Linked DNA regions of Aquibium oceanicum. The protein of the gene in region 2 binds, or shares a complex with, the protein of the main gene of each other region. Links are inferred from orthologs where the notes say so. Each region holds a gene or a part of one and is shown on either strand. Other genes may lie near its edges.

Region 1 (3,144 bases), 540 kb from region 2 along the record:
TGCCCGAGCGCTCTCAGCCGCTTCGCCGTCGCCGAAGCACCCGGCTCCGGCCGTGTGACCAGGACCCGCGCCACGCGCTCACGACCAGTCTTCGAAGAACCCTGCTCCGGCCTGGGCGCGGACGCGCATGCCGGCATCGTGCCCGATCGCCTCGGCATCAGCGCTCGCGCCCTCGCCGGCGACGTCGTGTGCCTCGCTGCCATCCGGCCGCAGGATCATGCCTCTAAAGTGCAGCTTATTGCCGTCGACCACCGCGTGGCCGGCGATCGGCGTGCGGCAGGAGCCGTCGAGCGCGGCGAGGAAGGCCCGCTCGCAGGCGAGCGCGATGCCCGTGTCGCGATGCGCGATCGGCGCCAGCATGGCCTCCACCCGCGCGTCGTCCTCGCGGCATTCGATGCAGATGGCGCCCTGACCGGGGGCAGGGAGAAAATCGGTCTCCGGTAAGATGCTGGTCGCGACATGCTCCAGCCCGAGCCTCCTCAGCCCGGCCTGCGCGAGGAGCGTGGCGTCCACGACGCCGTCGGCGAGCTTCCTCAGCCGCGTCTGCACGTTGCCGCGATACATCACCACCTTCAGGTCCGGACGCAGGCGCCTGATCTGCGCCTGGCGCCGCAGCGAGGACGAACCGACGGTGGCGCCCCGCGGCAGGTCGGCGAGCGCGGCCACGTCGCGGCCAATGAAGGCGTCACGCACGTCCTCGCGTTCGAGGAAGACGGCGAGCTTCAAGCCGGTCGGCAGGATCGTCGGCATGTCCTTGGAGGAGTGCACGGCGATGTCGATGCGGCCGTCGAGCATCGCCTCCTCGATCTCCTTGGTGAAGAGCCCCTTGCCGCCAGCCTCCGACAGCGGCCGGTCCTGGATGCGGTCGCCGCTGGTCGAGATCACCTCGATCTCGAACGCCTCCTCCGGCAATCCGTGCGCGGCCATCAGCCGGGCGCGCGTCTCGCTCGCCTGGGCGAGTGCCAGGGCGCTTCCGCGCGTACCGATCCTCAAGGGCCGAGTTTGCATCCGTCACCGTCCGTGTTAACCCGCGCCGGTCGCGGTCCAACCTCCGCGTCTTCCTATCGGCGAAAGGATTTTGGGGCAATCATGCTGCCTCCGATTGGCGAGATAAGGGTGCTCGGCATCGAGACGAGCTGCGACGAGACCGCGGCTTCCGTCGTCGCGTGGCGCGATGGGGAGATGCCGCGCATCCTCTCCACCATCGTGCTGAGCCAGCTCGAGGAGCACGCGGCCTTCGGTGGCGTGGTGCCGGAGATCGCCGCGCGCGCCCATGTCGAGGCGCTGGACGGCATCGTCGAGGCGGCGCTGGCCGAGGCCGGCGTCGCACTGTCCGATGTCGATGCCATTGCGGCAACGGCCGGTCCGGGCCTCATCGGCGGGCTGCTGGTCGGCATGATGTCGGCCAAGGCGATCGCCGCTGCGTCGGGCAAGCGGCTGATCCCGATCAACCACCTTGAGGGCCATGCGCTCTCCGCGCGGCTGCTCGACGACGTCGCATTTCCCTACCTGATGCTGCTCGTCTCGGGCGGGCATACGCAGATCTTGCTGGTGCGCGGACCGGGCGACTACGCGCGCTGGGCCTCCACCATCGACGACGCCATCGGCGAGGCCTTCGACAAGACGGCCAAGCTGCTCGGGCTGCCCTATCCCGGCGGGCCTAACGTCGAGCGCGTGGCCCTGACCGGAGACGCGCATCGCTTCGACTTCCCGCATCCGCTGAAGGGCGAGGCGCGGCCGGACTTTTCCTTTTCCGGCCTGAAGACCGCAGTCAGGCAGGCCGCGACCGCCATCGCCCCACTCGCCGACCAAGACGTCGCCGACATCGCCGCTTCCTTCCAGCGCGCGGTTGTGGAGACGCTGGCCGACCGGGTCGCCCGCAGCCTCGAACGCTTCCGCAACGAGTACCCGCAGGCGAAGAGCCCGACGCTGATCGTGGCCGGCGGCGTCGCCGCCAACGGCCCGATCCGCGCCGCACTGCTTTCGCTCTGCGAACGCCTGGGCTTCGACTTCGTCGCCCCGCCTCCGGCGCTCTGCACCGACAACGCCGCCATGATCGCCTGGGCCGGCATCGAGCGGATGCGGGCAGGGCTCGCGGAGGAGGGCGATCCGATGGCCATGGCGCCGCGCTCGCGCTGGCCGCTGGATGCGAACGCTGCGCCGCTGGTCGGTGCCGGCAAGCGGGGCGCCAAGGCATGAGCGGCGGAGCTCGCATCGCAGTGCTCGGCGGCGGAGCGTGGGGTACCGCGCTGGCGCAGACGCTCTGCATGGCGGGCAACACGGTGCGGCTCTGGGCGCGCGACGCGGCCAACGTCGAGGCCATCAACCACGACCATGCCAACCCGCGCTATCTGCCGGGGATCGGACTGCATGAGGCGCTGACGGCTTCGGGCGATGCGGGGTCGGCGCTGCGGGGCGTCGAGTGCGTGCTCGCGGTCGTTCCGGCGCAGACCATGCGCATCGTTCTCGAAACAGTCGCGCCACTCCTCCCAAACGACGTGCCCGTCGTGCTCTGCGCCAAGGGCATCGAGGCGAGCACTGGCCAACTTCTTTCGGAGGTTGCGCGGGAAGTACTGCCGGAAAGCCCTGTCGCGGCGCTCTCGGGGCCGAGCTTCGCGCACGACGTCGCGGCGGGACTGCCGACCGCCGTCACCGTCGCCGCGGAGGATCTCGGCACCGCCGACCGGCTCGCAACGCTGCTGTCCACCCCCAGCCTGCGCTGCTATTCCAGCGACGATCTCGTCGGTGTCGAGGTCGGCGGTGCGCTGAAGAACGTGCTCGCCATCGCGGCCGGCGCGGTCGCGGGCGCGGGGCTCGGCGCCAGCGCTCAGGCCTCGCTGGTGACGCGCGGCTTCGTGGAACTGCGCCGCATCGCCGAATCCTTCGGCGCCCGGCCGGAGACGCTGATGGGGCTTTCCGGCCTGGGCGACCTCATCCTCACCTGCGGCTCGGGCCAGTCGCGCAACTTCTCCTATGGGCACGCGGTCGGGCGTGGCCAGCCGGTCGCGAACCTGCCGCTGGCGGAAGGCGTGGCGACTGCCGGCATCGCCTGGACGATCGCGCAAGAGCGCAGGCTCGACGCGCCGATCACGCAAAGCGTGGTGATGCTCCTTGACCAAAGGATCACGGTGCGCGAAGCGGTAT
Region 2 (3,030 bases):
TAAAATTTGAGTTAATTACGCAACGTCACGTAGAATTATGCGGTCGCGGCAGACTTGCGGAAACTCACCGGGGGTTTCGAAGTACGCCCGCCATTCGAGCGCGGACAATGGCTTCGATCTCCAGCGCGACATCCTTTCGCTTGCTGCGGGCCGTGAAGGGGATCGGCTCGTCGAAGTGCACTTCGACATCCATCCCGCCCTCGCGGATCAGCGCACCGAGATGCGGCACGAGATCGCTGTCGCCGATCCAGGCGGCATGCATGCGATGAAACCTGCCCATCGGCATGCCCTGAAGCCTCGTATAGGCGATGGTCACCGGCTGGATGTGGACCGTGCGGATGTCGAGACGCCTGCCGGTCTCGCTCGCGAGCGCCGCCTGTGCTGCCCCGAAGAGTGTACTCTTGAACGGCAGCACGATGTTTCCATCCGACGTCGTGCCTTCCGCGAAAAGCACCATGACCGTGCCCTCGGCGAGCCGTTCGCCCAGTTCGTTCGCCTGCTTGTGCGATGTCCGGGCGCGCTCACGTTCGACAAAGACGCTGCGCTGAAGCTTGGCGAACAGGCCGAAGACCGGCCAGGTCGCCATGTCGGACTTCGCCACGAAGCTCATCGGCGCGAGCGAGCTCAGGATGACGATGTCGGTCCACGAGACGTGATTGGCCACGAGCAGCAACGGACGGTCTCCGGATGGCCGACCGGAGACACGGACGGAGATTCCCAAGAGCCGCCGAACCATCGCATGGAAGAGCCGGGGGATCGTTCCAGGATGCGGAATGCCGGTCCGTAGCGCCAGGATCTGCAGCGGAATCCCGACCAGGCTCGCGACGACCACGCAGAGCAGAACCAGCCCCGTCCTCGCCCATCCGATCATGCCTGCCCGCTTCCCTCCGCCGGGTCGACGCGAATACTCGGCCCGGTGTCGACCTAGCGAAGATCGCGGCGCATGACGAGGGCCGTCGTCGGCGGCACGCCGGGCTGGCTGTAGTATGCAGGGCGCTTGGCCACTTCCCGGAAACGCATCCGCCGGTAGAGCGCCACGGCGGCGTGGTTCGTCTCGTCGACCTCGAGGAAGAGCGCCTCGGCGCGCTGGTGGTAGAGTTCGCGCAGCACGGCGTCCATCAAGGCCCATCCCAGACCGCCGCGGCGAAAGGAACGCGCGACCGTGATCGTCAGGATCTCGGCCTCGCCGGCCGCCTGGCGCGCGAGCACGAAGCCCGCCGGCAGCGCGGCCGGCCGGCCGATCTCGCGCGCCGCGAAGCCGAACACCGTCTCCTGGGCGAGAAGGCCGGCGAACTCGACCGACGTCCAGGGCCTGGAAAAATCCTCCCGGTGCAGCACGGCCATCGCGGCGGTGTCGCGGGTTGCGAGCGGATCGATCAGGAACTCCCGCTTCCTGCCGTTGATGAAGGGCACCCGCATCACGCGGTCCTTCTCGGCAGGGCGAAACCTTCCTGCGGGCGCGCATCCGCGCCGCGCAGATAGACCGGCCTTGGCTTCTCGGCGTCCGGCCCTTCCAACGCTGCAAGCGCGGCATAGCTGGCGATGTCCGCGGTCCTGGCACGGCCCGCGATCTCCATGTCGGCGTTCCCCGCCTGCCGGACGAGATCCACGCCGGAGCCTGTCAAGACGAGACCATGCCCGCGTGCCAGTTGCACCGCTTCCTGCACGTGCAGGATCGAGGGCGGGACGAGGACCGCGCCATCGGCGTCATGCACCGCGACGTAGAGTTCCTCCCGCTTCGCGTCGAGAACGGACATCACGCTCCGCCCAGGAAAGGCGTGCCGCGCTTCGAGAGCGAGGCCGGCCAGGGTCGTCACGCCGATCGCCGGGACTCCGAGAGCCAGCGCCAGACCCCTCGCGGTGGCAACCCCTATGCGAACCCCGGTGAACGAGCCAGGGCCGACCGAGACGGCGACGGCATCCAGCTCGGGATACCCCGCCCCGGCGGCCGCGAGCGCTTTTTCCACCACGCCCATGAGGGTTTCCGCATGTCCCTTGCCGATGTCCAGCACCTCGCGGCCGAGTTCGCGCGCGCCGTCGCTGTCATAGACGCATGCGGCGCACAGTTCGGCAGCGGTGTCGATCGCAAGCAGTTTCATCGCCGGAAATCGGTAGTGAAAGATCGCCCGCCGGACAAGCGGAAGAAAGTGCGTGGCCGTGTCACGTCAAACCGTCAGCCGGCGCCGCATTGATGGGAACCCAGTGGACCGGCTGGCCGGCTCCGCCGTCAGCCTGCCCGGTCGCGCGCCTTCAGTTCCAGCCTGCGGGCGTGCAGAACCGGTTCGGTGTAGCCGTTGGGCTGCTCGCGTCCCTTGAAAACGAGGTCGCAGGCGGCCTGGAAGGCGATCGAGTTTTCAAAGTCCGGCGCCATCGGGCGGTAGAGCGGATCGCCGGCGTTCTGGCGATCGACTACCGCCGCCATGCGCTTCAGCGTCTCTGTGACCTGTTCCTTCGTGCACACGCCGTGGTGGAGCCAGTTCGCCATGTGCTGCGAGGAGATGCGCAGCGTCGCGCGGTCCTCCATAAGGCCGACATCGTTGATGTCGGGCACCTTCGAGCAACCGACGCCCTGGTCGATCCAGCGCACCACGTAGCCCAGAATGCCCTGGGCGTTGTTGTCGAGTTCCTTCTGGACCTCGTCCGGCGTCCAGTTGGGCCGCACGGCGACCGGCACCGACAGGATATCGTCAAGCTTCGCTCGGCCCCGCTTCTTCAGTCCCGACTGCACCTCGGCCACGTCGACCTTGTGATAGTGCGTGGCATGCAGCGTCGCGGCCGTCGGCGAAGGCACCCAGGCCGTATTGGCGCCGGCTTTCGGATGCCCGATCTTCTGTTCCAGCATCGCCGCCATCAGGTCGGGCATGGCCCACATGCCCTTGCCGATCTGCGCGTGGCCAGCGAGGCCGCATTCGAGGCCGATGTCGACGTTCCAGTTCTCGTAGGCCTGGATCCAGGCAGCCTGCTTCATGTCGCCCTTGCGGATCATCGGGCCTGCTTCCATCGAGGTATGGATCTCGTCGCCGGTACGGT

The links.
Region 1: the proteins of tsaB (region 2) and tsaD are in contact, whole or in part, in a solved structure (PDB 4WQ4), measured with the Escherichia coli proteins. The link is inferred for Aquibium oceanicum from one-to-one orthologs.

The regions. Positions count from the first base shown.
Region 1 is NZ_CP018171.1:168,549-171,692, reverse strand. The notes cover bases 316-3,144. They hold tsaD (tRNA (adenosine(37)-N6)-threonylcarbamoyltransferase complex transferase subunit TsaD), read left to right. Parts: upstream 316-1,089; coding sequence 1,090-2,199; downstream 2,200-3,144. Other genes in these bases: BSQ44_RS00830 (NAD(P)H-dependent glycerol-3-phosphate dehydrogenase), read left to right, coding at 2,196-3,144; hemC (hydroxymethylbilane synthase), read right to left, coding at 316-1,008. Outside these bases: BSQ44_RS00845 (uroporphyrinogen-III synthase), read right to left, coding at 1-74; more of hemC, read right to left, coding at 79-315.
Region 2 is NZ_CP018171.1:707,517-710,546, reverse strand. The notes cover bases 260-2,974. They hold tsaB (tRNA (adenosine(37)-N6)-threonylcarbamoyltransferase complex dimerization subunit type 1 TsaB), read right to left. Parts: upstream 2,100-2,974; coding sequence 1,419-2,099; downstream 260-1,418. Other genes in these bases: BSQ44_RS03545 (malate synthase G), read right to left, coding at 2,228-2,974; BSQ44_RS03555 (GNAT family N-acetyltransferase), read right to left, coding at 925-1,419; olsA (lyso-ornithine lipid O-acyltransferase), read right to left, coding at 260-871. In the rest of the region: more of olsA, read right to left, coding at 65-259; more of BSQ44_RS03545, read right to left, coding at 2,975-3,030. UniProt on the Escherichia coli protein: Required for the formation of a threonylcarbamoyl group on adenosine at position 37 (t(6)A37) in tRNAs that read codons beginning with adenine.